Regions from separate parts of the Faecalicoccus sp. LCP19S3_E2 genome, predicted to be linked through region 2. Evidence: a T-box and tRNA genes for the amino acid it is inferred to sense, from the RefSeq annotation. Region 2 holds a T-box; the other holds one or more tRNA genes.
What was found. A T-box is a leader RNA that pairs with one kind of tRNA and senses whether it is charged. The one in region 2 lies ahead of tyrS (tyrosine--tRNA ligase), so its partner is inferred to be a tRNA-Tyr.
Positions count from the first base shown of each region.

Region 1: it has a tRNA-Tyr gene. The T-box ahead of tyrS (tyrosine--tRNA ligase) is inferred to sense a tRNA for this amino acid. The anticodon was not compared.

Region 1 covers NZ_JBQKEP010000009.1:1,127-16,679, forward strand. The annotation lists gene ACTQX6_RS08705 (MmcQ/YjbR family DNA-binding protein) at 1-340, opposite strand, end outside; gene ACTQX6_RS08710 (rod shape-determining protein) at 327-1,310, opposite strand; gene ACTQX6_RS08715 (hypothetical protein) at 1,403-1,900, shown strand; tRNA gene ACTQX6_RS08720 (tRNA-Val) at 1,907-1,982, shown strand; tRNA gene ACTQX6_RS08725 (tRNA-Tyr) at 2,008-2,091, shown strand; tRNA gene ACTQX6_RS08730 (tRNA-Gln) at 2,097-2,172, shown strand; tRNA gene ACTQX6_RS08735 (tRNA-Gly) at 2,179-2,252, shown strand; tRNA gene ACTQX6_RS08740 (tRNA-Val) at 2,307-2,382, shown strand; tRNA gene ACTQX6_RS08745 (tRNA-Thr) at 2,395-2,470, shown strand; tRNA gene ACTQX6_RS08750 (tRNA-Lys) at 2,479-2,554, shown strand; tRNA gene ACTQX6_RS08755 (tRNA-Gly) at 2,559-2,632, shown strand; gene ACTQX6_RS08760 (transporter accessory protein) at 2,771-3,361, opposite strand; gene ACTQX6_RS08765 (ArsR/SmtB family transcription factor) at 3,437-3,811, opposite strand; gene ACTQX6_RS08770 (nitroreductase family protein) at 3,795-4,562, opposite strand; gene ACTQX6_RS08775 (hypothetical protein) at 4,559-4,780, opposite strand; gene ACTQX6_RS08780 (type 1 glutamine amidotransferase domain-containing protein) at 4,818-5,243, opposite strand; gene ACTQX6_RS08785 (DUF368 domain-containing protein) at 5,441-6,292, opposite strand; gene ACTQX6_RS08790 (hypothetical protein) at 6,431-6,583, shown strand; gene ACTQX6_RS08795 (hypothetical protein) at 6,640-6,849, opposite strand; gene ACTQX6_RS08800 (ABC transporter ATP-binding protein) at 6,896-7,648, opposite strand; gene ACTQX6_RS08805 (ABC transporter permease) at 7,641-8,495, opposite strand; gene ACTQX6_RS08810 (ABC transporter substrate-binding protein) at 8,512-9,483, opposite strand; gene ACTQX6_RS08815 (sugar O-acetyltransferase) at 9,858-10,442, opposite strand; gene ACTQX6_RS08820 (branched-chain amino acid aminotransferase) at 10,493-11,554, opposite strand; gene ACTQX6_RS08825 (ABC transporter ATP-binding protein) at 11,566-12,360, opposite strand; gene ACTQX6_RS08830 (ABC transporter permease) at 12,362-13,276, opposite strand; gene ACTQX6_RS08835 (ABC transporter substrate-binding protein) at 13,279-14,265, opposite strand; gene asnA (aspartate--ammonia ligase) at 14,404-15,411, shown strand; gene ACTQX6_RS08845 (HAD family hydrolase) at 15,448-15,553, opposite strand, start outside.
Region 2 covers NZ_JBQKEP010000003.1:88,516-104,068, reverse strand. The annotation lists gene ACTQX6_RS03840 (sensor histidine kinase) at 1-117, opposite strand, end outside; gene ACTQX6_RS03835 (response regulator transcription factor) at 114-782, opposite strand; gene hpf (ribosome hibernation-promoting factor, HPF/YfiA family) at 882-1,409, opposite strand; gene ACTQX6_RS03825 (hypothetical protein) at 1,497-1,787, opposite strand; gene ACTQX6_RS03820 (C39 family peptidase) at 1,824-2,585, opposite strand; gene traF (conjugal transfer protein TraF) at 2,982-3,428, opposite strand; gene ACTQX6_RS03810 (hypothetical protein) at 3,428-4,405, opposite strand; gene ACTQX6_RS03805 (discoidin domain-containing protein) at 4,457-5,998, opposite strand; gene aroD (type I 3-dehydroquinate dehydratase) at 6,310-7,059, opposite strand; gene ACTQX6_RS03795 (shikimate kinase) at 7,317-8,600, shown strand; gene aroF (3-deoxy-7-phosphoheptulonate synthase) at 8,597-9,610, shown strand; gene ACTQX6_RS03785 (M48 family metallopeptidase) at 9,624-10,292, opposite strand; gene ACTQX6_RS03780 (TIGR01212 family radical SAM protein) at 10,516-11,457, shown strand; gene tyrS (tyrosine--tRNA ligase) at 11,454-12,698, opposite strand; T-box leader at 12,728-12,914, opposite strand; gene ACTQX6_RS03770 (Rpn family recombination-promoting nuclease/putative transposase) at 13,162-14,055, shown strand; gene ACTQX6_RS03765 (cation-translocating P-type ATPase) at 14,137-15,553, opposite strand, start outside.

The DNA.
Region 1 (15,553 bases), on a different contig from region 2:
ATATCCTTTGTGCAATTCGATTGGCCTGTCTGGATACAAAAGGCGTTTCCTTAAAACAGTGTGCTCGTATATCCTTTAACAATGCGATATATGCTTCCCGAATCTCGGAAACAAAGGCCCCGTTTTGACTTTCGATTCGATAGTTAACATATTCTTCATCCAAGGCCGTATCCCATATCGTCCCCTTTACATGACCATCCTTAAACACAAATACAATCGCTTTAAAACCGGGAACCTGATTTCTGACATAACGATATCCCTTTTCTTCTTTGATAAAGCCATAAGATACAAGCAAGTTCCAATCTACCGTATATTTTTTAAAGATCTCATCTTCCAGCATCGTTTTCTCCCATACGCTCCAATAAGATTTCCAAGCCCTGTGATACGGTACTTTGTGGATCATCCGTTACATAGACCGGACAGTTGACTAAACTCTGCAGGTTTTCCTTCAATCCCTTTAACAACATGGTCCCGCCGCAACAAATGATTCCTCGCATGCGTACATCTTCCTGTTGTTCAGGACTCAAGCCGGACAAAAAATGATAGATCCATCTGGCCCATTGTTCACACAATGGATATAACACCGGAACCAGCATATTTTCATCCAACTGCAAAGACATCAATTTTTGACTTTGCATATTCACACCCTGCACCAACATGGTTTTCGGTTGTTTCTGCATCTGTGTCTGCCCGATGTTGATTTTGATCTTTTCAGCCATGGAATCGCTGATCTGCATATGACAACTTTGACGCAGCCATTTTTGGATCAGCAAATTAACATGCCTTCCCGCTACTTTATACTGACTGCTTCTTTGCATCTGCCCGTTACTGAATACGGCAATATCACAATTAGAAGAACCCAGATTTAATACACAGCTGGCAACAGGAATAAACAGATTTAACTGCGCACCGATAGCCGCCACCCAGATTTCCTGTTCAAAATAAACACGATAGGCTCCAAACTCTAATAAATGCTGTTTCAATTCTTCTCTTTGTTGACGATTTAGCGCCATCGGATAACTAAACAATAGAACCGTCTTCTTAAACATTCGAAAAACTTTATAGTCATAGATCAGCTGTTCCAACAAAGCATGTAAGGCATCAAAGTCAATCTTGTTTTGTGATAAAGGCGAAATGACACGGATTTTTTGATCTAAAGATTCTTTCATTTCCTTTGCCTCATCACCGATGGCAAGTACATTGCCTTTTTGATCTAATGCGACCATGCAAGCCTCATCAAAGAGCAAACCTTCGTTTTCCATGACCAGTCGAATTTTATCGGCTCCTAAATCAATACCTACTCGAATCATAATCTTCATCACTTTCTATATATAATATAAGTATAGCATAGTTAAAAGTCAGACTCTATGTTATACTATAAGTGCGCATTCATGTATAAATCATGAAAATAGAAATCATTTCTTCAGAGAATAAAAAAATGGAAATTCCAACCGACTTTACACTTTTGACGATCGTAGAGCATTTGGAAACGGAAAAAGGAAAACAATATCTGGATTATTGGTTGGATTGGGAAGAATTATTTACCCAAATTCATTTGCCCATATGGATTCTCACGCAAGATGAAAGCACAACCATACAGAATTTTTTGAATACGTATGCCACCAGTCTTCAAGTAGGAAAAAGTACAAATAAAGATTTATTTGATCAACTTGGCTGTATTCGTCAAAAATTTGTTTTTGGAAAAACTTATACGATCTTAGATCCGGCGATTTATCTTTTTTATCAGGATACGCTTGTTTATAAGTCGATTCGTACCCACAACAAAGCTATTGGAGAGGCTTATTTAAAAGGACTGGATATCCAATATAAAAATTTTGTGGAAAATTTCAGAAAAAAATTGACATCCAAAAAAGAATTTGTTAGTATAAGAAAGCGCTAAATGAATGGAGGCTTAGCTCAGTTGGGAGAGCATCTGCCTTACAAGCAGAGGGTCAGCGGTTCGAGCCCGTTAGCCTCCACCATTTTTTAGCCCCAACAATTAAACATGGAGGAGTAGCGAAGTGGCTAAACGCGGCAGACTGTAAATCTGTTCCTTCGGGTTCGGCAGTTCGAATCTGTCCTCCTCCACCATTTCTTGGGGTATAGCCAAGCGGTAAGGCACAGGACTTTGACTCCTGCATTTCACTGGTTCGAATCCAGTTACCCCAGCCACTAAATGCAGGTGTAGTTCAATGGTAGAACAACAGCTTGCCATGCTGTATACGGGAGTTCGATTCTCCTCACCTGCTCCAGTGTATTTTATGCTTGACTGCCCTAAAAACATCTGCTATTATTGTATGGCAATTGGAGGCTTAGCTCAGTTGGGAGAGCATCTGCCTTACAAGCAGAGGGTCAGCGGTTCGAGCCCGTTAGCCTCCACCATTATTATTTTGTGCCGACTTAGCTCAATTGGTAGAGCAACTGACTTGTAATCAGTAGGTTGTGGGTTCGATTCCTATAGTCGGCACCATTATTTTTGACCCGTTAGCTCAGCTGGTAGAGCATTTGACTTTTAATCAAAGGGTCGGGCGTTCGAATCGCCCACGGGTCACCACTTTGCAGGTGTAGTTCAATGGTAGAACTTCAGCCTTCCAAGCTGACTACGTGAGTTCGATTCTCATCACCTGCTCCACATTGTCTCGAAAGCCTTTAGATGAAGGCTTTTTTATTTTTTTCCTGTTCATGACAAATTCAATACAAACCATATTTCACTTTCTATCCAATAAATAGAATCAGCCGACTAACTCCATTATAATCGGCTGATATTTTTTTACTCCTTAAAGAATGCTTCATAAATATCTTTTAGTTGCTTGGTTTCTTCTTCTGTCATTTCTCTTTCATTAGGATCATAGCTATCTACTGTTCCAATATGAGAATTCTTTACTTTTCCATCTTTCATCTCTACGACCATCGGTACATACAAGGTAAGCTGACCATCTTCATTCGTTTCCATATACTCACCCAAATAATTGATGATTCTTTCCTTTTGTTCATCATCATACAAAAGATTATGATCTTCATCTCTGGTCTTAATATAGTAAACCTCTTTCTGATGTTCCTGTGCCACTTCTTTTAAAACCGGTGCAGCATCCTGGCACCATGGACAATCTTCATAGCCAAAATAATATACGCCATCTTCCTGATCCTCTAGTTTTTGTAACACATCTTCCATCGTTAATGCTATAAACCAATCGTCTTTTTGATTATCCGTTTCATCAATACTGCAGGCGGAGTGCTCCTCACAACCTTTCGGAGTCTCAGTCTTTGTTTCCTGTTGCTTATTGATCAAGATCCATAGAACAACACCACATATCATAATTCCTGTACATAGAGTAAATAAGGCAACTTTTCTTTGGTTCATTAAAATTCTCCTTGTTGTTGATTTTTATCTATTGTATACGAATATACCTATAAAAACTATATATTAACTCTAATTTTATTGATCTTGGTTTTGTTTCTCCCTGATAGTACATTCAATTTTAGAGAACATTTCTTTCATTTGATAAAAAATCATTGTTTCTTTCTTTATAGAATAGTAGTTCTTTGTTCCTTCTTTTCGCAATTCAAGAAGACCGGCATTCTTTAAGATTTGTAAATGATGCGATACAGCCGGTCTTGATAGATAGGTATGTTGTGCAAGCTCATTAACACGAAGTTCCTTTGGCTCTTGTTCCAACAATGTTAAAAGGATGAGCTGTCTGGTTTCATCTCCCAAAGCTAAAAAGACTGTGCGCAAACTTAAAAAATCTTTACGGAGATCTTTGATCCTTTTTTGACACGCTTCCTGCAACGAATTATCGACTTTGGACATGAAGCGCCTCTCTTTGTACACCACGTGCATACTTTATAGAAGGATACCCTATCACAAGCGTTGTCTGTACTTTTTTACCTTTAGGAATTTTCAACATTCGCTTCAACTTTATAGAAGTATGAGCTGCCAGTGTAAAAAAGCTACTGTATAAAACGCCAAGACCATGTGCTTTGGCCATGAGTGCCATGGCCGAAGCCGCCAATACCGCATTCGTTTTATCCTTACCGACAACAACGATTACCAAAGGTGCCTTTTTGAAAAAGAAATGATCATCAATTAGAAATTCTCTATATCTTTTACTAAATAAATTCAGCCCTTTTAAAAGTTTTCGAAACAAATGTACGGCAATCTTTTCTGCCTGCTCCCGCTCTTTCTGCAACAAGATCAGTTCCACATCTCGCATATTTCTGGCAGTAGGCATATAACGAGCTGCTTCCAGGAGATCTTGTATCACATCGTTTGGAATCTCTTTTTTCTGAAATTGGCGTACAGAACGATTTGTTTGAATAGTGTATAAAAGTTCTTTAGGATCCATTTCCTTTTGATCGCATTGAATGGGTTCTTGATCAAAGCCTGTCATCGTTACCGCATTTTGTGGACAGATTGCCACACAATGACCACATTTCATACAGTCCTGCGATTGAATTTGTGCTTTGTTTTGTATCAGCCTGATATTTTGCTCCGGACAATCTTTGATACATTGTCTGCATCCTATACATTTTTGCACATCAATCTTTATGTCATGTTTCATACTACTTCCTCCAGTTTTTGAATCAACAGCTTTGCGACAGTTCTGGGTGACCATGGATTTTGCCCGGTAATCAGTCTTTGATCCTCAATCGCATAGCTTGTAAAGAATCTTTTCTTTGAATAAAATGCTCCCTTTTCTTTAAGAGCATCTTCCGTAGAAAAAGGAACCAGATTTCGTTTCCGGCTTAACAACTCTTCTGTGTTGGTAAAGCCTGTCACATGTTTATTTTTTAGTAGAGGTGCCCGTTACCATCACTTAGAGGCATAAACCAACTACACCATGGCATACGGCACTGATATATCCTTTTTGTTCATAAATCGTTTCCGCAATCTGTTTCAGTTCTGTATTCTCTACAAAATCCCACAGGACACCATGTCCTCCGGTATAATAGATTGCCTGATAGGCACAGGGATCGATCTCTTGCGGCTTTTGGGTCTTTGCCAAAGCTCGATCGATAAAATCTCTATCTTTATACCATTTATAATCGATAGAATCAGCATATTTTATGGAAACCGGATCAATAGGCACATAGCCACCTGCCGGACTGACAAAATCCACCTCATAGTTCATCTTGACCATTTCATCATAAAAATGAATCAGTTCTCCCAACCATAAACCGGTCGGCTTATCAATTGCTCCATATGTGCGTATATTGGTTTCTACGATCAGTATCTTTTTCATCGTTACATTCCTTTCGTTTATTCGTTTGAACCACTATACCATAAACCGATTGTTTTTGTCTGATTGGTAAAGAAAGTCTTTCCCATTCAATTTGAATATGTTAAGGACTAATTTCTGATATTAGTAAATCTCATCGATTCTTTATATAAAAAAACTTGCATGTCTAAAATTCAACATGCAAGTTCATTTACTATCGATTATTCATCCCCCAGTTTGCTGGCGACAAACCATCCTGCAATAAAAGTAATCAGACCTATAACGATCATCATAATCGAGGATTGACTCCAGTCCGTTTTTAATAGGATTGCTACAGGACTGGCCGTTATCAAACCAATGATAGCATAATACGCTGATATTTCCCAACGCATTAAAATCCATTCAATTAGCTTAGCAATCGCAAAAATACCAAAAACAACGCCAACACCGAACGGAATCATCACCATACAGCAGTTGATGAAAGCCGGTATATCAAAACTTGTAATAGCATCTACAGTTTGATTTACATAAGATAAAATCGTTTCATAATAACCTAAAAGCATCAACATCATAGACCCGCTCACGCCAGGAATAACCATGGTAGCCGCTGCAATGATTCCCACAAACAGCAAAACAAGAAATTGTAAAAGATCCACTTGAAGCCTTTGTGCTGAACCACTATCTTCTCCTATAACAGCCATACCAACCACAATAGCAAAGAAAATCAACAAAGGAATCCAATTACTTGATTTTACGGGATTTGATCCTTTTACCTTTTTTAAAATAAATGGCAGGCTTCCGACAATCAAGCCGCAAAACGCAAAATTCGTCGGAATGGGATAGTTCTGTAAGAGAAATTCAAACAGGCGGGATAAAATAACAATAGCCAAAGCAGCACCAAAGAAAATTGGCAATAATAACTTCATACTACTTTTAAATTCACTCTTTAAATGAGTAATAGAGTGAATCAACTTATCATACAATCCCATGGCCACCATCATCGTGCCACCACTTACTCCCGGAATAATGTTGGCAATACCAACAATCATTCCCTGAAGAATCATCTTTATCATAGGTACCTCCTTAAAAAACCATGTATGAAATATATCATAGAAAGACATTATCTACAAATTAATATTTCGTATAGATACAATACGCTTGTATTTACAAAGTCCCTTTTTTATAATGGATAAAAAGAAATGGAGGTCTGTATGAATAAAAATATCATTGCGATGCTTCTTTATTTTTTAGCCGCTCTATTATTTCTGCTTTATGTATTTATTAAGACACCGACCGTTCTGGCAGGATGTATCATTTTGATCATCGCCGTTATTTACTCTCGGATGAATAAAAAATCTTCTTAAAGAAAATGACAATTCCCTCTCAGGAATTGTCATCGTTCAACGAATTCAATAAAATTTTATAAGTTTTGTGTCACTTCAACTTTTACTTTGTTTTCTGCTTCCAGATCATATGTGATCTTTGCGACTTCATCCAAATGATGTTTTAAGATACCTTGTACCGTATCAAAAACCTCATCTTCTTTTTCCTGAGATGGACAGTCATACTCAATACTGGTCACAACATGTTTTTTTGTAGAAATAGATTTCAATTCATCAATTGCACTCATATTCATATACCTCGTGCTTTTAGTCTAATCTGTTTTTTACCGTTTGTCAAACCGCATAGTAATTTAGAATGTCTGCCGGCTTTAACTGACTTTTTTGGGCAAAATCCATATCCTGAATCAATTTCCCTTCATTTAAGATAAACAGACGATTTCCATTATCCAAAGCATCCTGAATATTATGCGTGATCATTAACGCTGTCATATGCTCTTTTTGAATCAGTTCATTGGTAATTTCCAGAATCTTTTGCGCACTTTTAGGATCTAGAGCCGCTGTATGCTCATCCAATAATAAGATCTTTGGCGGATTTAACACAGCCATCATCAAAGCTACCGCCTGTCTTTGCCCACCGGATAAAAGTCCGATCGGTGTCTTTAAACGATCTTCCAAGCCCATGTCCAAGGTTTTCAGCTTTTCCTGAAAATAGGCACGATCCTGTTTATGCACCGCCAGAGAAAACTTTCCATATTTCCCGGAAGAATACGCCAAAGCAAGATTTTCTTCCACCGTTAGATGCGGGGCTGTTCCATGCTCCGGGTTTTGAAACAAGCGACCGATATAGCGAGCCCGTACATGCTCCTTCTGTCGTGTAATATCTTCCGAATCTAGAAAAATCTTTCCTTTCGCCGGTTTTAATGCACCTGTAATCACATTAAACAATGTACTTTTTCCGGCCCCATTACTGCCCAGCATCGTGATAAAATCACCATCCTGGATCGTAGCGCTGAAATCCTCCAATGCGACTTTCTCTAAAGAAGTGCCTTTATTGAAAATGACCGATATATTTTCTAATTTAAGCATTTTCTTTTTCCCTCACTTTCTTTAGATACGGAATGGAAATAGTCAAGGCAACTAAAATGGCAGACATCATATTCATATCGGTTGCCGGAATGCCAAACTGCAGGGCAATCGTGTAAAGCACCCTATAAATACAGGCCCCCACGATGGCACTGGCAAGGCCAAAACCAATCGTCTTTTTGCGCAGAATCGCTTCTCCGATAATGATACCAGCCAATCCTAATACCATCATCCCGGTTCCTCCGGTCACATCGGCAAAGTTTTGGTATTGGGCCAGTAAAGCACCGGATAAGGCAACTAGTCCATTGGATAGAGACATGCCTAAAAATTTCATGGTATCTACATTGATACTGCTGGATTTGACCATCGTTTCATTATCGCCGGTCGCCCGCAACATCAAACCAGTATTGGTCTTAAAGAAGGCAAATAAGAATAGCCCCACACAAACACTGATTACTACCAGGACCAACAAAGTAAACGGAATCATCGTAAACACGGAATCCGTATTCAACAAGGCAATATTGGGAGAGCCGGACATGATCCTAAGATTGATGGAATAAAGAGCGGTCATGGTCAAGATTCCGGCCAATAACGCATGAATTTTCATTTTTGTCTGTAAGAATGCTGTGATCAAGCCACACACACAGCCCGCCAAAAAACCTAACAAAAGTCCCAGTATCGGATGTCCCTGTACCGTACATACCGCACATGTAGCCGCACCGGTCGTAAAGCTTCCATCTACTGTCAGATCGGGAATATTTAAAATTCGAAACGAAATATATACGCCCAGAGAAAGGATGGAAAAGATCAATCCTAACTCTAACGCTCTTTCAAGTATTGCCAAGGACACAAAGCTCACTCCTATCTTACATCATCACTAAATGTTCGTTATTTTGAATATCTTCCGGTAAGATAATTCCTAAAGTATCTAATACCTTTTGGTTCACATAAATATTCAAATCATCTTTAAAGACCTTTACCGGTATATCGGCAGGACTTTTACCTTTTAAAATTTCATCCACCATATTGGCTGTTTCTTTACCTAAATTTTCATAATCGATACCAACCGTCGCAAAACCACCGTCCTGCACCATGGAATCAGCTCCGGTATAGAATGGAACACCGGCATCGAGTGCAATTTGTGATAGAGCTGCCATACCACTGGCAACCGTATTATCATTTGGTGCTAATAAGATATCCACTTGTTCACATAGAACACTGGCAGCACTCTGCAGCTCGGTTAAGTTAGAGCCGGTACCTTCCTGTAATGTCAATCCGTTTTCTTCACAGTATTTCTTTGCCTTTTCTAAGTTTGCCTTGGAATTGGCTTCACTGGCATTGTACAAGAATCCAACTGTCTTGACTTCAGGATTGATTTCTTTAGCCAGGTCTAAGATCTGATCGATCTGTACTTCATCGCTGGTTCCTGTAATATTGCCGGATGGTTTATCCATATCTTTGACTAATCCTGCCCCAACCGGGTCACTGACGGCACTGAATACGACCGGAATCTCATCGGATACATTAGCCGCTGCCTGCGCTGTCGGTGTGGCAATGGCAACGATCGCATCAACCTTTTCATCCTGATATTGTGACATGATCGAAGTCAAGTTACTTGTCTGTCCGGAAGCATCGGTAAAATCATATTTTATCGTCTCTCCGTCTTTATACCCCAGCGTTTCCATCTGTTCTACAAACGCATCGCGAATCGTGTTGAGTGAAGTATGGCTCACTAACTGAGAAACACCGACTGTCGGAATATCCGAACCGGATGAAGAACATCCAAACAATACGCTGCAAGTCAATGCGGCAGCTGCCAATTTTGATAAAGTTTTCATTTTGTCTTCTCCTTTTCTTTATCATTGTTTGGATAGCAATTCGCGGGTATAAAAGAAAAAAGTCCCATGTCAAAATACTTTGACACAGGACAAATCGTTTCTTGATCTGCGGTACCACCTGTATTGGTAAAAATACCCACTCATATAAAATGCTATCACATTTCTCTTGTTGTAACGTACAAGTCACGTCTTGGCTACTCACTCGTTTTCACCTTGCCCTTGGAAGTCCATTTGCAGAACTGTTACGATCAGGCTTTCACCACCCCTGACTCGCTTGGCGCACATCTTTCTGTTTGATCTCTTCCGCCTTGGTTTACTATAGGATACTCCATAAATGAAAAGAACGCAACATTTTTATGAAAGAAATTTTCAATTTATTCTTTTTCCATTCCTTCACTGTATGCCAGGCGATCTTCCTGCGTAATCTTGCGTTGCACCCGACATGGATTGCCAAAGGCAATAACACCTTCCGGAATATCTTTGGTTACGATGCTTCCAGCACCGATGATAGAATCCTTTCCGATCGTTACCCCCGGACAGATGACACAATTAGCTCCGATCCACACATTTTCACCAATGGTAATGGGTTGGGACGTATTCATTCCTTCTTTTCGCTGTGCTGGAAACACGCCATGCCCGGCACAAGTTATTGTGACATTCGGCCCAATAAAAACGCCATTTCCAATATGTACCGGTGATGTATCCAATATCACACAATTATAATTAATGACACAAAATCCATCAAAATGAATATTAAAGCCATAATCACAATGAAATCCCGGTGCAATATTGACATGATCACAACAAGTACCAAATAAAGTCTGTAAGATTTCTTTGTTGTCAGGATCTTGATCATGTGACTGACAAAGCTTTCTTGTCTTTTCCTGTAAGGTAAATGGTGTTTTAGTAAAGTGCGCTACATAACCGTCTTTGCTTTGAATCCTCTTTTTATAATCCATACATTCTCCCGTAGAAAAAAAGTTCCGTGCCTGCACAGAACTTCTTCTTTCTATTTTACTTCATGTGTCCAACCGTAGGTATCTTCCAGATCACCCCACTGAATACCAGTTAATGTATCATAAATCTTTTGTGTCAAAGCACCGGTTTTAAAGTCGTTGATCTGCACGACATCACCCTTATAATACAATTCCCCAATCGGACTGATAACAGCAGCGGTTCCGGTTCCCCAGGCTTCCTGTAATGTACCATCATGTCCGGCTTTCATCAGATCATCGATGGCCAAATGTCTTTCTTCGACTTTGTAACCCCAGTCACGCAAGATGTGTAAGATAGAATCACGTGTAACACCCGGTAAAACCGTTCCTTCGGTCGGTGCTGTAATGATCGTATCATTGATTTCAAACATTACGTTCATAGAACCTACTTCTTCCACATATTTACGTTCTACACCATCTAACCATAATACCTGTGTATAGCCTAAAGCTTCGGCTTTGACCTGTGCCGCTAAAGAACCGGCATAGTTTCCACCACATTTTGTGAATCCGGTTCCACCCACTGTCGCACGAACAAATTCATCTTCTACATAAATCTTAACCGGATTGACACCTTCCGGATAATATGCACCTACCGGTGAACAAATAATGATAAACTTGTAAGAGTGCGAAGGATGTACGCCGATAGCCTTTTCCGTCGCAAACATATATGGACGAATATACAGAGATTCGCCTTCACCTGTTGGAATCCAGTCTTTTTCCACACGAACGATTTCTTCTACAGCCTGTACAAAATCATCTTCTTCAATGATCGGCATGCTTAAACGTTTATTGGAATTGATAAAGCGTCGTGCATTCATTTCCGGGCGAAACAACAGGATACGTCCATCTTTGGCTTTGTACGCTTTCATTCCTTCAAAGGTTTCCTGCGCATAATGTAAGACCATACTGGCCGGATCAAATTCAATCGGTCCATAAGGTACGATACGCGCATCATGCCAACCTTGTCCTTCTTCATAATCCATGACAAACATATAGTCGGTCTGATACTTGCCAAATCCCAGATTTCCGGTTGGTTTCTCTTTTAGATCTTTTCTTTCTTCAAAACGAATTTTCATTTCGATTCCTCCTATCCTAACATCATACGGTCATTGGCAAATTCTTCACCACTGGCTTCTTCAAATTTTCTTAAAAGATCCGAAACTTTTAATTTCTTCTTTTCTTCTCCTTTAACATCATAAATGATCTGCCCTTCATGCATCATAATCAAACGATTGCCAATATGAATCGCATCCTGCATGTTATGCGTAACCATCAAAGTTGTCAGGTTTTGTTCACTGACGATTTCCTGCGTCAAATCCAATACTTTTTTCGCCGTCCTTGGATCTAATGCCGCTGTGTGTTCATCCAACAATAACAGCTTTGGTTTGATCAATGTAGCCATCAATAACGTTAAAGCCTGTCTTTGCCCACCGGACAACAAACCTACCTTTGATGTCATACGATCTTCCAAACCTAATCCTAAGCGCTTTAGCTGTTCATGGAAATTTTCCTTTTCCTTAGGTGTGATACCCCAGCGCAGGCCTCTTTTCTTGCCTCGACGATTCGCCATTGCCAGATTTTCCTGAATGGCCATATCGGCAGCTGTTCCCAACATAGGGTCTTGAAAAACACGTCCGATCATTTGCGCTCTCTGGTATTCTGCCAAAAGCGAAATATTTTTTCCATCCAAATAAATAGTTCCACAATCGATTGGATATACACCGGCAACCATGTTCATCATCGTACTTTTTCCAGCACCGTTTCCACCGATGATCGTAATAAAATCACCTTCATTTACCACTAAATCAATCGCATTCAAAGCCTTCTTTTCATTGACGGTTCCCGGATTGAACGTCTTCGATACCTTATTGATCTCCAGCATGTTAACGCTCCTTTCCGGTCAGCTTCTTATACATAGAAAGCTGTTTGTGTTTATTCATAACGATTGGAACAGTCAGGGCTATTGCGACTAAAATTGCCGTCAAAAGCTTTAAATCATCCGTATTTAGCCCTAACTGTAAAACAACCGCCACAATGATACGATAGATTACAGAGCCGACAACGATGGAAGTTAGACGCGTTCCAAATGCACCTTTATAACCAAAGATTACTTCACCGATTACGATAGAAGCCAGCCCGATAACGATAGCACCGATTCCCATACGCACATCCGCATAGCCTTGTTGTTGTGTGACCAAAGCACCGGATAAGGCAATCAAACCATTGGAGATCATCAAGCCCAAAGTTTTAGTAACATTGGTATTCACGCCTAAGGCACGTACCATCTGCTCATTATTTCCGGTCGCACGAATGCTGGAGCCAATCTCTGTTCCAAAATACCAATATAAGATTACGATCACCAAAATCGTAACGATCAATCCAATAATCAAAACAATCCAGTTATTGGAAAGACCTGTCAGGTTTTCCAATCCCTCAAAAATATTATCATATTGAAGTAACGGCGTGTTGGAGCGCCCCATGATTCGTAAGTTGATCGAATATAAACCAATTTGCGTAAGTATTCCTGCCAAAATAGCCGGAATCTGACATTTTGTATGTAAAAAACCTGTCACAAAGCCGGCGATAAATCCGGCAATCGTACTTAAAATCAAAGACAAGACCGGATCTACACCATTGACCAGACAGACAGCACAGACAGCTCCGCCAGTCGCAAAAGAGCCATCTACCGTCAAATCGGCAATATCTAATAATCGAAACGTGATATAGACACCTAAAGCCATCAATCCCCATAGGATCCCCTGGCTCAAGGCACCCTGCATAGCCAATAAAATACTCATGATTATGCTGCCGTTTCTACCATTTCTGCTTTTGCCGCTAAATCATCCGGAATAGTGATACCAAGTTCTTCTGCAGCACTCTTATTGATCGTCAAAACACAGTCTTTCGGATCTAGATATTCAATCGGCATTTCAGCTGGTGATTTTCCATCCTTTAAAATTTCTACAGCCTGTTTAGCTGCCATTTCACCCAGTTTATGATAATCAATACCATAAGTTGCCAAACCACCGTTTTCTACCATGCCACTTTCTCCGACAATACATGGAATTCCATTCGCATTGGAAACCTGAGCTACTGCAGACATACCTTCCGCTAATAAATTATCGGTTGGAATATAGATCGCATCGACTTTACCAATTAAAGATTCTGTCACCTGCTGAATAGAGCTGGAATCCGCTACAGTAGCTTCCTGCCATTCCAATCCAGCAGCGTCCAATGCCTTTTCGGCCATTTCAGCCTGAATCTTGGAGTTATCCTCGCTGCTGCAGTACATAACCGCTACCTTTTTGGCATCCGGTACAATCTGTGTCAATAGCTCAATTTGTTTTTCCACCGGTGTTAAATCACTAACGCCTGTTACATTTCCTCCCGGTTCTTCATTATCCTTAACGATTCCTGAAGCTGCCGGATCGGTCACGGCATTGACAATGATAGGAATATCGCTTGTTTTTTTAGCTGCTGTTTGCGCTGATGGTGTCGCAATCGCATAAATCAGATCATCACCATCATTCACAAACTTATCCACGATCGTAGCACAGTTTGACTGATCGTTTGAAGCATTTTGATAATCAAATGTCGTATTCTCTTCTGTATATCCGGCTTCCTTTAAACCATCCATAAAGCCTTCATAGGCCTGGTCCAAAGCCGGATGCTCGGCCAGCTGAATGATTCCAATTTTCGTTGTGTCTTCGGATTGGCCTCCACCTGAACAAGCTGCCAAAGAGAAAGCCGCCGCCAGCGCAAGACCACATTTTAATAAGTTTTTCATAATCTCATCCTCCGCGTTTATAAGTCATGGTTACATTGTATTCTTTCAAAAGATGTAAGTCAATGTAACACGATGAAACTTTTCATATATTTTTACATTTGATATGATATAATAGTTCATATTTTAAGGAGAAAGACTATGAAATTAACAATTCCAGAGCATTACAATCCTGTTCTATCCGTTCGTCAGACACAGGAAGCCATTAAATATATTCGCGATACTTTTCAACACGAATTTGGAAAAGAGATGAATCTGCTTCGTATTTCCGCCCCGTTATTCGTTGAAAAACGTTCCGGGTTAAACGATGATCTTAACGGCATTGAAGAACCGGTTCATTTTACAATGAAGGATATTGGTGATGAACGTATAGAAGTCGTACATTCTTTAGCTAAATGGAAACGTATGGCTTTAAAGAAATATGGCTTTCAACTGCATGAAGGCTTATATACCAACATGAATGCGATTCGTAAAGATGAAGAATTAGATAACCTGCATTCTGCCTATGTAGATCAATGGGACTGGGAAAAAATACTGACAAAAGAAGAAAGAACAGAAAATGTTCTCAAGCAACATGTTCGCACGATTTTTAAAGTCATCAAACATATGGAGCATGAAGTCTGGTATAAGTATCCAGAAGCGGTTAACCATTTACCGGATAAAATTCACTTCATCACAACGCAGGAGCTTTTAGATAAATATCCAGCCTATACGGCTAAAGAACGTGAAAATGCCATCACCAAAGAACTGGGCTGTGTCTTTATCATGAAGATTGGCGACAAGCTATCTAACGGTGAAAAGCACGATGGTCGTGCACCGGACTATGATGACTGGCGGTTAAACGGGGATATCTTATTCTGGTATGAACCTTTACAGTGTGCTTTAGAAATCTCCAGCATGGGAATTCGTGTCGATGAAAACAGTCTGGTGGAACAGCTTCGTAAAGAAGGAAAAGAAGAACGATTACAGCTTCCTTTCCATAGAGCCATCTTAGAACAAAGATTGCCTTATACGATCGGAGGCGGTATCGGTCAATCTCGATTGTGCATGTTATTATTGAAGAAAGCTCATATCGGTGAAGTACAGGCAAGCATCTGGCCGGAAGATATGATCGAAGAATGTTACAAAAACAATATTCAAATACTTTAGGATCTTCGCGATCCTTTTTTCATGAAAAAAGCGCCTTTAAGACGCTATAAACTGTAGAAAATCTTCCATATTCCCTTTTTTATACACATTTAAATCCTTATTTTTAGAATTGATCAGACAATCCGTAATCAAATACGTATCC
Region 2 (15,553 bases):
TAAAGGCTCTACATCCATTTGATATACATAAAATAAGCATAACAACATCAAAAACAAGACAAGCATCAGGCAAAACCAATATTTATGATCTCTGATATACGAAGTAAGGCATTTCATATCTTATAACCCAATCCTTTTTTCGTTTCGATGTAATTGGTACAACCAATAGATTCCAGTTTCTTTCGCAATCGATTCACATTCACACTTAATGTATTTTCATCCACATAAAAATCCGTTTTCCATAAATAATTCATCATTTCTTCTCGAGAAACGATCGTATCCTTCTTCTCTAATAAAATATGCAGGATCTTTGCCTCATTTTTAGAAAGCTCAATTTCCTGATCCTGATATAATGTTTTATTTTCTTCGATCACAAATCGTAAGCCTTTATGCTCCAGCACATTTAGCTTTCCGCTAAAGTCATAGGTTCTTCGAAGCAGTGCCTGAATCTTTGCCTGCAGGATCTGCAGTTCAAAAGGCTTGGTGATATAATCATCAGCTCCCTGGCTTAATGCCATCACAATATTCATATTGTCACCGGCACTCGATACAAACAGGATCGGCACTTTAGATACCCTGCGAATCTGTGTTGTCCAGTGATACCCATTTAAGACCGGTAAGGTCACATCCATCAAGACTAAATCCGGATTACATTGAAAAAATGTATCCATGACATCATGAAAATCTTTGACCAGAACAACTTCATAATTCCAGCTTTTAAGAAACTGCGCTGTTTTTGTCGCAATCACATTGTCATCTTCTACCAATAATATCGTGTACATAGTTTTATTCTATCATGTTTTTTCCATTTAATTCTTAAAGTTTTCTAAAGCCAGAAAAAAAGACCGAATGGTCATTTCCCCATTCGATCTTCCATCTCATTATTCTGTTTCAATCAAACCATATCCGCCATCATAACGTTTATAGACAACGGCAATTTTCTGCGTTTCATCATCTGTATAGATAAAGAAATCATGTCCTGAAAGCTCCATTTTCATGATGGCATCATCCAGGCTCATTTCTACCGGTTCGATGGATTTCGTCTTTACTACGACATCTTCATCAGAACCATAAATTTCATCATCTTCCAAAAAAGCCTCGGCCAATGAATCTTTATTCTTGCGTGTCAGACGAGTCTTCTGACGACGAATCTGATCTTCCAGCTTATCGATGACTTTATCCACGGCATTATATAAATCGTCATCCATGACTTCAGCACGAAGAATGGCAAACTTTGTGGGAATCGTCACCTCAATCTTTTGTTTATGAGGATAGGTACGAATCAGCACATTGGCTGTATCCTCATCGCTGATGATAAAGTATTTGTTCAATACATCCAGCTTTTTGTGAATCTTATCAGAGATCCCTTGCGTAACAGTTACGTTTTTTCCTACTACATTGACTTTCATAATAGGTACCTCCTTGTTTATAAGAATTATACCACAGGACTAGGAAAATTAAAATTAAAGCCCTTTCTTTTTAGTCCATTTATGACATCAAGAAAATTCTTCCAAACAAAGTTGAATATTCTGTAACTTTTGAAGCTCACGTTTATACGCTTCATATTCTGTTTCTGTCATTTTCTCTTTTCCCGGATATGGAAAGTACAGAATACAGCGCTTATGTATCTTTGCCAGAGCCATTTGTAGTACCAAAACCTGTTCAATGGTTTCCAAATGATCGACAAGAGATTGAAAATCAATACAGATATAATCTTGATTTGATTGATCTTCCTGTTGGATCTGCTCTAAAAAGCTTTCATATTCTTCAAATACTATTTTTTTCATACCAAGCTCCTAAACACTATGATGCTTATATTTGATTTAAACTGGTTTTACCGCAATAAACAAATGATCTCTTTCATCAATCTGATAATTTTTCTCAAAGAAATCATACATTGTCCAGTTATAATAGAAACGTTCGGCCGGAATGATACCGTAACCATCCTGATTGTGATCCGTTGTATCGTAAGAATCAGCTACGATGATCACATCATCCTGTGTTGTTTCGGTTCCCATATCATCATAACCGATAATGGTCTGCCAATGACCACCCCAGTCATTCCATGCGATCATGACAGGAACACCATCTTTTAAGTATTCACGAATCATATCCAGATTGATCTTCTCGGCAGCTTCTTCCTGTGTATAATCATAGGTGGAATGAATCTCCATACCTCCTACACCTTCAAAGATTTTGATCATAGACTCCAGACTGGTTGCTTCCTGTGCCAGCTGGTTGGTACGATACATAGCCAAAGATTCTTCTGTATGATCGCCCAGCTTATCATAGTAATTCAACACCATTAAAGCACTATCGACTCCACAGCTCCATTCCGAAGATTGTTGGAGAGTTTCAAAATGACTAAGAATCGTCAATGTATCGTCAGATTCCATATTATAAAAATCCGGATGTGCATAATAGATGGAATCTTCATGATCTCCATCTCTTTCGACACTATCCGCTCCATCTTCCTTGGATAGATCAACGGGATTGTCAATTTTCATTTCATCACTCATATTGACTTTTGTGGCACTGCAGCCTGCCAAAACCATGGCACATAAAACTAAAAATAACTTTTTCATTAAAATACTCCTTCTTTACCTAGAGCACTTGTAACTGCTGATGATTTTGAAACGATTCAATTTTTATCAGATCTATTGAGCTTTATATAGCATATTGCTTTTAATACTCTTATTGATTCTACAAGTGTGTGCTCATAAAACTGGGCTTTTAACCCACAATAAGACTTCATCAGTCATAAAATCGGCGATGACCTGCTGACCGTCAGCGTATTTCAAAGGGTCGATTTTATTTTCAATATACTATATGTTTTCTAACTCAATACATCCCTCCCGTCTAGTTAACGAAAGAGATTATATCATAATCGTTTTATTTCACAACATCTTTCTATTTTTTATTTCCAAACCCAAAAGAAAAGGACGAAATTCATTCGTCCCTTTTGTTCATGACACAAAATATTATAGATTTTCCAGATGATTGTTTTTTACCCATGCCTCCAACATGTCTTTGGTAATCTCAACACTTTCCGGATTCAGATCGGATTTAAAAATTCCTTTTTCAACATAATATACGCTTGGAGTTACATGAAAGGTTGGAAAGTAATTACGCACTCTGGCTAAATTATCCGCCGGTGTGGCATTTTCTTCCTGATCCAATAAAACCTTATAGATCGTAATTGGATGATTCGGAACAAATTCACTGAGAATTTCATCAAAATCATGGCAATAGCCACAATCCGATTGTGCATAGTACACGATAAAACTATCCTGGTTTGCAATTTTTTCATCGACCTGATCTAAATTGATAGTTTGGATCTCACCTGGAGATGCAGGCGAACTGTTCGCACTGCATCCCACAAGCAAAATCAAAGAGAGAATCAGTATGATGCCTTTAAAAGACTTCATTATTTCTTTCCTTTACGGCGAATACGAATCTTTTTGTTTTTAAGTACAGTTACAGTACCGGCCGTAGCAGCAGCCGTTGTAGCCAAAGCGACAAATAAGCCGACAAAGGAATGTACGCCTGTTTTTGTATTTCCATTAGACTTGGAAGAATCTGTTGGATTTACTGTAACAGTATTTGATGAATTGGTCTGACTGTTCTCTGTATCTGGATCATTGCCTGGATTTTCCGAAGGATTTGTTCCCGGATTTTCTGTATCTGGTTTTTCATCCTCTTTTGGTGTTACAGAAAGAGCTTTGGCAAGTGTCGCAATGACATCATCGGCTTCCTGATTGGTCAGCTTGTCATTTTCCAAGGCTTTTTCACCGGCTGCAATCGCATCTTTGATCAATTCTTGATCTTTAGAAGCATACAAGTCCAGATCGATATCCTTTAAAATATCTAAAGCAGATCGAATTGAATCCTTCTGTTGTGAAGTCGCAAGATTTTCATTAATATGCTCTTCTTCCTTAGGTTCTACTGCTAAAGCCTTAGCCAGTGTTTCAATCACTGCCGATGCTTCTTCATTGGATAACTTATCATTAGCCAATGCCTTTTCACCCTCAGAAATTGCATTCTGGATCAGCTTCTGATCTTCATCAGAATAAAGCTTCAAATCTAGATTCTTTAAAACATCCAACGCATGGCTGATGGAATCTCTTTGTTGCACAGAGGCAAGGTCTTCTTCCTCTTTAAAATGTAAACCGGCCTGTGCATCCAATAAAGCGTTGACTAATGTATCAATTTCTTCATTGGTTTGTGGATTGGCTGCTTTCGCATTGTCTAATGCTGTTTTAAACGCAGTCAAGGCATCATCTTCTACACAGTTTTCTAAATTAACTTTTTCAGCTTCCTGAATCGCATTTGCTAGTTTTTCACGGTTCAATTCTTCCAGTTGCGCAAAGCCTTTCTTTAATGCTTCTACATGCGATTTGATCAATTCTTTATTCTGTACTGGATTAGATAACAGATTCTTAGCTAATTCCAGCTGTTATTTAAACAAAGTAAACTTATCATTTTGTGCATAGCGAGAATCATCCATACTATTAAAACTGTTGATCTGATCAATATCCTTTTGGATTGCTTCGCTTTCAGACAAAGCACCGGCTAAAGCGTAATACGCATTCTGTAAGGTATCCTGATCTTTATCCAGGGCTTGCTCTGCCTTTTCAATTTCGGAAGTGACATAATCCTGTAAAGCAGCATTTTCGTATTTAACAGCTTTGACCTTTTCAATCAATGCCGACAGTTGCTCCTGTTTTGGATTTTCGACTGTCACCGTTAAAGTCGTACTTACCGTGTCATTCGCTTTGGCTGTGATCGTTGCCGTACCGGCTTTTAAAGCGGTAATCGTCACTGTACTTGTATTCGTTGTACCACTGACATCTCTTCTGGCTCTACGACTGGTAATGGCTTCTACACTGGCAATCGCTGGATCGGAAGATTCCCAGGTGATACTATCGGTCGTATCTTCCCGCAGGATCGTTGCGGTAACAGTTTCTGTATTGCCGGCATCCAGCTTTAATTCGGTTTTATCCAGTTCAATTGAAGTAGCCGGAATCGCATCAGAATGCAATGCTCCAAAGATACTGAATTCTGCAGCAGAAGCATAAAGGTTATTTTGATTTCCTAAAGATTCCAGAGCCGTAATGCGAACATAACGTGCCTTGGTCTTGTCAAATTTGATCTTATGCGGTTCGGTTCTTTCCACAATGGAAGTACCATCGTTTTCAATCGTACCTACAACCACCGGTTTAAAGTTTTCTCCATCTTCACTGGTTTCAATCTGATATTTGACGATGTCACCATTTCGACTGCCCTGACGAGGCAGGTAGTTAACTTGTTCCACATCATATTCATTGTTAAGATCAATCGTTACACTTTGTGGCAGCTTTTCGGTACCCTGTTCCCATCCGGAATGCCAGTATGTTCCCGGGTTTCCATCAAAGGCATCGCCAACCGGACCTTCTGAAGCTGATGTTGTCGCTGTCACGTTTTCCGGATCGACCGCAATTGGATTTTCACTGTCTGGCTGTCCTTCATTAGAACCGCGATACTCTAACTGTTGAATAGCTTTAAAGAGCTGTACGACCTGTGCATTGACTTCTGTTTGTGTTGCATCTTCTTTCTGATCGATATCATTGGCCGGTTTTAAAGCGTTCTTTAATACATCTAACGATGTGTTAGTATAAAGATTTTCGTTTTCTAAGATCGTATTTGCTTCTTCAATTTTCGCTTCTAATTCTTCTTTGGAAGTAACCGCCTCATTAATCGTGATTTCCACTTGTTTAGTCACCGGCTGTCCCTGCGCCGTATTTCCATTCGATGTAATCGTTAATGTAGCTGTACCTTGTTTCAAGGCATGCAGTGTATAAGTATAATGATCACCTGCATTGGTACGAATAACTTCTAAGACTTCCGGATCAGAGCTTTCGATCTTGATGAGCTTGTTGGTCGCATCTTCCGTTACAATGGTTGCGCCAAAACCTTTGAGATCTCCAACATTCAGTGTTGTTGGATTGGCTTCATCCAAAAGTGTATGAAATGCATCGGGTCGGATCTTATCACGAGCTTGGATAAAAGAAGAAGCAGAAGGAGTATCCAGAGAATAACCAAATCTTTATGTTCATAAGTACCTCCAAAATCGTATACCTATAAACAATTGGCCTATTATTCATGTTTTATGAATAATAGGCCGCATTCTTTTCAATGTTTGTCAATATATTTGTTTGATTTTTTGATAAAAAAAGAGAGGCACACATTTTGTGTGCTCCTCAAAGTGTTCATTTTCTTAACTTAATGACATTGGCTATAAGGCTCTTTTTTATTCATTGTCCTCATAGCTTATTCTTGTATCTTATGCAATGTATCAATCAAAATATGCATAACATCCACATCAATTTGTCCCGGTGCACTTTGAGTACCGGCCGATGCAAAAGTCAGAGAGCTTCCCATAAATTCTCCCAAAATTCTGGATGGCATTCCTTGTCTGCCCATGGACATTGTCACAAGCACGATATCCGGATAGTGTTCTTTAAAAGTAGAAGTTGCCTCCATCAATACAAAGACATCTTCTTTTGATCTTGGCATACAGGCCATTTTAATAATATCCGCCTCCGTTTGTCTCATGCAGTTCAATTTTTCCATGATTTCTTTTTTTGAAGGCGTCTTATTAAAATCATGATGCGATGCGATAACCTGGATTTGATTTTTTCTGGCAATCGGCAACAACCGATCAAAGACATCTTTTCCCCGATCGTATTCCAAATCGATCAAGTCAGCGACTTGTTCTTTGCAAATCCGTTGATATAATTCTTTATAAAATGAATCGGTGTAATCAAGGCATCCGCCCTCTTGTTTCGTTCGACACGTAATCAACAATCCCAACCCGTCAAGACGTTCTTTTATCATTTTGGCAATCTCTATACATCTTGTTAAATCTTTTATTTGTTGAAAGGCATCGATTCGCCACTCAACAAGGTCGATATCCATAGCGCGTATTGTTTCCACTTGTTGAAGGATCCTATCTTCGGTTGCCTCCATAACAGGTATACAAATCTTTGGCTTTCTATTGTTCCATTGTATTGCATTCATTTCTATCACCTTTTTTAGTGTACCAAAAAATATAGAATCTTGTCAGTTTTTCCTTGATTTTTACAACGTTGTATTGTAAATTATTTTCATAAGGTGAAAACTTATGAAAAATATTAATTCTGTTTCTTATTTTATGTATACCTTTAAATAGCCCTGAAAAAGCCATTTTTTAACAAACTGGTTCTTTTTTCGGGGCTTTTAAGCATCATGGCATTTCTCACATGATGCTTTTTTATTTACTTCAAGGAGGTTTTACAATGAGCGAGTATGGATTGATCGGAAAAAAACTATCGCACAGCTTTTCCAAGATCATTCACGAAAAGCTGGCTGATTATACGTATGATCTAATGCCTTTATCCGAAGAACAGCTCGATGATTTTATGCGTAAAAAAGCGTTTCAAGGCATCAATGTAACAATTCCGTATAAAAAGACAGTCATTCCCTATTTGGATTTTATAGATGAACATGCCAAAGCTATCGGCGCTGTCAATACGATCGTCAATCGTGATGGAAAGCTTTATGGATACAATACAGATTATGATGGATTTAATTATATGATTCGTCATCATCATATTCCCATCCAGTATCAAAAAGTATTGGTTTTAGGAAATGGCGGTGCTGCGGCAGCTATTAAAGCCGTCTGCAGAAACCATCGCGCCAAACAGATTCTTTGTGTATCCCGTCATCCAAAAGATGATGCGATTTCCTACAAGGAAGTCTATGCCAACCATTGCGATGCGGATATCATTATCAACACATCGCCTGTCGGTATGTATCCTCATATCGATGAACAGGCTGTTGATTTAAACGACTTTCCGAAGTGTAAAGCGGTATTGGATGTTGTCTATAATCCAATCTGTACCAAGCTTTGTCTGCAGGCCCGAGAAAAAGGATTGTTGTATGCAGCAGGAATGGAAATGTTGATCGTACAGGCTATTCGTGCCAAAGAACATTTTCTACAAGATACGACACCGCAAAAAGTGATCGATCAAATCTTATTTGATTTATTGATGGAAAAAACGAATCTGGTTTTTATCGGGATGCCTAGCTGTGGTAAAAGTACCATAGGAAAAAAAGTAGCACAGCTTTCCCAAAAGAAATTTATCGATCTGGATGAAGAAATCGAAAAAGAAGCACAGAAAACCATACCGGAAATCTTTGCCGAAACCGGAGAAGCTGTATTTCGAGAACTGGAAACTAAAGTTACAAAACGTATCAGTGCCAGTCAAAATCTGGTGATTGCCTGTGGAGGTGGCATCATCAAAAGCAAAATCAACATCGATGCATTACGATTAAATGGTGTTTTGATCTTTCTGGATCGTGATTTAGATCAGTTGGAATCCAATGATCCCACACGTCCTCTTTCCAGCAGTCAAAAAGCGGTGGAAGACATGTATCATCAACGCATGCCCTACTATCTTCAATATAGTGACATTCAAATCGTAAACAATACCGATTTAGATACGATTGCCCAAACAAGTATTCAAAAAGTAAAAGACCATATACAAGATTTAATTTGTACAGGAGGAAAAACTATATGATCATTACCTTAAAAAAAGAAGCCCAACAAGAAAAAATCGATCAGCTGATCCATCGTTTTGAAAACATGGGATTGCAGGTCACTGTGATTTACGGAGAAAACTACAATGTCTTTGGTTTAGTTGGGGATACCTCAAAAGTCGATGAGAAGAATGTCATGGCCAACCCCATCGTTGCCAATGTACAGCGAGTGGATGAACCTTATAAGCTGGTCAATCGGAAGTTTCATCCGGAAGATACCATTATCGATGTCAATGGCATTCCCATTGGCGGCAAAAAGATCGTCATGATTGCCGGTCCCTGCAGTGTTGAAGGAAAAGAGCAGATCACACGCATTGCCAAGGAAGTCAAAGCATGTGGTGCCGATATGCTTCGAGGAGGTGCCTATAAGCCAAGAACCAGCCCTTATGCTTTCCAGGGATTAGGAACCGAGGGAGTCAACGATTTATGTATCGCCAGAGAACAGACTGGCCTTCCGATCGTCAGTGAATTGATGGCCGTAGAGCACTTGGATGAATTTGTTCAAAACGTGGATATCATTCAGATCGGAGCACGAAATATGCAGAATTTCGATCTATTGAAAGCCGTTGGACGAACCAAAAAACCGGTTTTACTAAAACGCGGATTGGCCAACACGATCAATGAATGGATCATGGCTGCCGAATATATCATGTCTGAAGGAAATCCAAATGTGATCTTTTGCGAAAGAGGAATACGAACTTTTGAGACTATGACAAGAAACACTTTGGATCTTGCGGTCATTCCTATTATCAAAGAAAGAACGCATCTGCCAATCATTATCGATCCAAGTCATGCCGCCGGTGACTGGAAACTGATTGAATCACTATCTTTAGCTGCGATTGCCGCAGGTGCCGATGGCCTGATCATAGAAGTACACGACAATCCAGAATGTGCATGGAGCGATGGAGACCAAAGCCTAAAACCGGAAAAATATGCCAATCTGGTTCAAAAAGGAAGAAAAATTGCCGAAGTTATCGGACGCGAATTATAAAAAAGAAGCAGTATCACATGAGATACTGCTTTTCATTATTGGTTTCAATCAGATCGATCCGCCGTTTATAATCCGGCATCACTTTTTTTAAGATGTCATAAAATGCCGGTGAATGATTCGGTTGTAAAAGATGAATAAATTCATGGCAAACAACATATTCGATAAATTCAACCGGGTAATGTATCAACTCCGCATTTAACGTAATCGAATTTGTTTCCGGATGACAGATGCCCCAGCTGCTTGTCATCTTTCGAATCAAGACCTTAGGCATAGTAATGGAATACTCTTGAAAACGATAAAAGATCATTTCCGAGATATCACACAATACATCTTTGGCATTTGCCCGTAAAAACTGTTGGAAAACCTTTTCCATGCTCGCTTCATCTTTTGCCTGTATAATCAGTTCATCCTCACAAGTTGTGACATGACTGGTCGTTCCTTTGATTTTTTTGACCTGAAAACTTCTCCCAAAAAGCCGGACCGTTGGCACTTTGGCTTTAAAATAAACTTCATCCAAATGACGTTCTACATATTTATCGATCATTTCTTTTGTACAAAACGGATTGGCATGCACAACCAACTCTCCTCTGGCTGTAACCCGCATTCGTATTCCCTTTTGTTTTGTCATCTTTAAGGCGTATTTAGGAATGTTATTATGGTCCTTAGAAAAAAAATTTGACATAACTGAGCCTCCTAAAACCACTCTCTATGTCCCCTTAATGCTTAGACATGATATCATATCCTAATCAAAATGTGTAGCATAAATTCTGCATGACTCATTGTTTTGAGCTGGAAAGCCTTTATCTATCGAATAAATCAAAGATTATATTTTTTAGTGTGTTTTGTCTTTTTCAACAAGCTGTCATTTCTGATCGAAATATGATAGGATGTGCAAGGTGATGACAATGAACAATTCTTATACACACTCTCATGACAATAAACGATATTATACGATCAATCATTATTTTAAGACCAAGTATCATCAAAAAGTAGCCAAGGTTCCCTTGAATGGCGGCTTTACCTGCCCCAATCGAGATGGTACCAAAGGATTTGGCGGCTGTACCTTTTGTTCCGGAAAAGGAAGCGGTGACAGTATCCTTTCCTTTTTGGACAGTTTGGAAACTCAATATGAACTTGGCTTAGAGCGAATGCAAAGAAAATGGCCGGGTTGTTTAGGCTTTGCGTACTTTCAATCTTACTCCAACACCTATGCCGATTTGAAGACGATACAAAAAATCTATGATCCCTTTTATGCCCGTGACGATGTTTTAGGAGTTTGTATTGCGACAAGACCCGATTGTCTAAACCCGGAAATCATCAATTATTTTTCTGAAAAAGCTAAAGAAAAAGAAACCTGGATCGAGCTAGGCTTACAAAGCGCACATGATAAGACTATGGAACGTTTAAATCGGCTTCATACAACACAAGAGCTTTGGGATGCATTGGAACAGCTAAAAGATGCTCCCATTTTGACCTGTGTACATATCATTAATGGCTTACCCGGTGAAACCAAAGAAGATATGATCGATACGGTGCGACAGCTTGGCAAACATCCTTTTGATGCGATCAAGATTCATATGTTACATATCATCGAAGGCACCGTTTTGGCAAAACAATACCAGGAGCATCCATTTCCGTTACTTTCCTTAGAAGACTATGTGGATGTGGTAGTCAGACAACTGGAAATTTTACCTTATGACTGCATCGTAGAACGATTGACAGGAGATGGAATGGCCAAAGATCTGATTGCTCCTTTATGGACCATCAAAAAGACGATCGTGACCAATGAAATCGATAAAAAAATGGCGGCATTAAACACATGGCAAGGAAAAAAGAGCGGGAATTAGTTTTCCTGCTCTTTCATTTTGACACAATAGTAATTTTTCTTACCACGACGTAAGATCATATAATCTTGCACACAACAATTTCCCTGTGCAATCAACATCTGTGGGTCATTCACCTTATTTCCATTGATGGAAATCGAGTTTCCCTTGATCCATTCACGTGCTTCTCGTTTACTGGAAGCGATGTGTGTTTGAATCAGTACATCCTCCAACATCAGACCACAAGGACATTCAATCTGATCCATCTGTGCTACAGCTTCTAATTTCTGCGCATCATTCAACTCCGAAAAAGAACCTCTAAATAACGCATTGGTGATTTTTAATGCACTGTCTAATCCTTCTTCTCCATGAAGATCTTTAACGACCTGACTGGCCAAAGCTTTCTGTGCTTCGCGTTTATGCGGTTCTTCTTTTAAATAAACTTCCAAAGCATCAATTTCTTCTTTGGTCAAGAACGTCAGTTTCTTCAAATATTCAATGACTTTTGTATCTTCGGTATTGAACAAGAACTGATACAATTCATACGGACTGGTCTTTTTCGGATCCAACCATACCGTTCCACTTTCACTCTTACCAAACTTTGTACCATCGGCTTTTGTGATCAATGGCATCGTCAAGCCATAACATTTGACATCCGCACCACATTTTTTACGAATCAGTTCCAATCCGGAGGTGATATTTCCCCATTGATCCTGGCCACCAATCTGCATCGTACAATTTCTGGTCTTATATAACGTATAGAAATCTAAACTCTGTAAGATCATATAAGAGAATTCGGTGTAGCTAATACCACTGTCCAGACGTTTCTTTACCGTTTCCTTGTTGATCATATAGTTGACGTTAAACAGTTTTCCATAGTCACGCAAAAAGTCAATGATCGTAATATCTTTTGTCCAGTCCAAATTGTTGACCATATCAAAGCCCCAAAGTTTTGAAATCTGCGCATGCAGGGCATCATAGTTTTTCTGTAATACTTCCGGTGTTAACATATTACGCTCGCCGGTAGCCTTTGGATCACCGATAAAACCGGTAGCACCACCAACCAGCATGATAGGATGATGTCCATGCATCTGTAAACGCTTCGCCATTAACAAAGAACTGTAGTGTCCAATATGTAAAGAATCTGCTGTTGGATCGGTTCCAATATAAAAGGTCAGCTGTTCATTGTTGATGGCATCTTCTACATCCGGGCTTGTCACATTATCGACAAGACCACGCCACTTTAATTCATCAAATAACTTCATTTTGTTTCCTCCATAAAAAAAACGCCCTCTATAAGGACGTTATCAACGCGGTACCACCTTACTTCATACAAAAAGTATGCACTCTAGTCTTTAACGCAGACATACGTCATGATGAAGCTCCAAGGTGTATTCCATAGACTTTCCTGCGACCTTGCACCAAACAGTCGCTCTCTGTAAAGAAAGACACTATGTACTCTTTCTCTTCTTAGCTGTAGTTAAATTATACAAAAAACAATTGAAAAAGCAACCCTTATTATGCGCCAGTTATGCATCAAAATGAACACAAAAAAAGAGAAGTATCTGCACAAAGTCTAAATCATTCAAAAAAGTATTGAAATTTTTAATAGTTTTCCTGATTTATTTCGTATCTAATAGTGAGGCTATTGTTGCTAGTATGTGAAATCTGTTTTTACTTGCCTTCTTTTACTGCTTTGTTTTGATAGCTGATAGTAAGGAGGTTTCTATGCCATCGAAATTGAATTTAAAACACGACATGGCTTTTAAGTCCGTCTTTGGTTCCGATACGAAAGAAAGCCAGATCGCACTTTGTTCCCTGCTCCGTTCCATTCTCAAACAGCCGGTTTCTTCTGTTAAAGTCATGAACAGTGAACTGACTTCCGAGATTGTCCATCAGAAACATCCCCGCATGGATCTTATTGTCTCTTTTGATGATGGTCGTCTGGCCAATATCGAAATGCAGGTGGTTTACGATCCAGAAGAATTCTTTTATCGCATGTTCTATTATGAGATTCGTTTAGCATCCAGACAAGTCCTAAAAGAAGGCGAACCCTATTCGAATTTTCATCTGGTTTATCAAAGCGTGATCACGGATTTTATCATTTCTCCGGAATATGAAGAGCTGGTGGAACAGTTTGAACAAAGAAACTGGAAAGGACAGGCTTTAAAATATGCCGGACAGTTAATGCAGCTGATCTTTGTTCAGCTTCCCAAAGTTCCTTTGATGGATGTAAAAGACATGAGCTTACTTGAAAAGTGGAGTTTCTTTCTGAAATACTTTGAAGACGAAGGAAAACAGTCTATAATCAAAGAAGTAATCAAGCAGGAAGAAGAAATCGCCATGGCAGACAAGATCATCAAGTATATGAGCCAGGAATGGATCGATCAGCTCAATGAAGAATTCGAACAGTTGAGTATCAATGACAGCATTCGAATGGAAAATGCACGAATCAAATGGGCCCGTGAAGAAGCCTTGCAAAAAGGACGTGAACTAGGCAGATTGGAAGAACAGAGAAATATGATTGAAACGTTATCCCAAACAATGTCTGTAGGACAGATTGCCAAAGCTATACAAAAATCAACGGAAGAAATTCACCATATCTTAAAAGATTGTCAATAATCTAAAAACAGGATAGACTTCAAACTATCCTGTTTTTTATGAAATTGTATAAAAAATGAGGTGACAAATCACCTCAAAGTGTTATTTCTTAATTGTTGTTTTAATAATGCGTAATAGCTGAATACAGATAAAAGAAGCAAAAGCACAGAGAACGATCAAACCGATATATTGTAAAGTCAGGTCTTGTGCAACGCTAAAGAGTCCGTGTAAACCTGGAACTAATAAAATCAACATTAATAAACCGGCTCCGACAACAAAGGCTAAACAGCTATAGACATTGATAGAAAGCTTATATAAAGGCAATGCGGAACGGCTGGAGAAACCATGGAATAAACGAGATAAACACAAAGTCGCAAATGCCATGGTACTAGCCAACGCCGGACTGACTTCATTTCCTAAATAGTAGGCAGTCATCACAAAGACAAAGATGATCAAACCTTCGGTACCAATTTGGATCAACGTTTTTGAATTCAGGATGGAATCATCACTCTTTCTAGGTTTTTGTTTCAAAATATCATCTGAGCCTTTTTCCATACCGATCGCAATGGCCGGTAAGGAGTCTGTAATCAAGTTAATAAACAACAAATGCACAGCCGTAAATGGTGTTGGCAAGAATAATACAGATGTATAAACAACCGCCAAAATGGCCGAGAAGTTTCCTGACAATAAATACGTAATGGCATTTTTAATATTGGTATAGACGTTTCGTCCGGTAATGACCGCTTTTACGATCGTAGAGAAGTTATCATCCATTAAGATCATACTGGCGGCATCCTTGGAAACCTCTGTTCCGGTAATTCCCATGGCAACACCAATATCACTTTGTTTCAGTGCCGGGGCATCATTGACACCATCTCCGGTCATGGCTACGATTTCATTTCGTTTCTGCCATGCCTTGACGATACGAATCTTGTGTTCCGGTGCCACACGAGCATATACAGAAACTTTTGGTAAGATCGCATCCAGTTCATCTTCACTCATCTTTTCTAATTGCGAACCTTCCAAGACCACATCACCCTCGTTAAATATACCAATCTCTGTGGCAATACTTTGGGCAGTAATCGCATGATCACCTGTGATCATGATAGGTTTGATACCGGCAATACGACATTTTTCAACCGCATCTTTGCTTTCTTGACGAGGCGGATCCATCTGGGCCACCATACCTACAAAGCACAAATCGCTTTCATCGGCAAAATCAAGCGGTTTTGGTTCCATATTTTTATAGGCAAAACCTAAGACACGCAACCCTTTTTTGGCATAATATTCATTCTTTGACAGGATGACTTCCTTATCTTCACTTGTAATTGGACGTTTTTGATCATGGATCAAGATTTGCGTACAACGCTTTAACAGCTCATCCACAGCACCTTTGGTATAAAGGTGTGATTTTGAGTTGATGGACATCATCTTACGAGTCGAATCAAATGGAATCTCATCCATACGTTCGGTTTCAACTATATAATCGCCATCTTTTTTACCATAATTGTCAAACAGC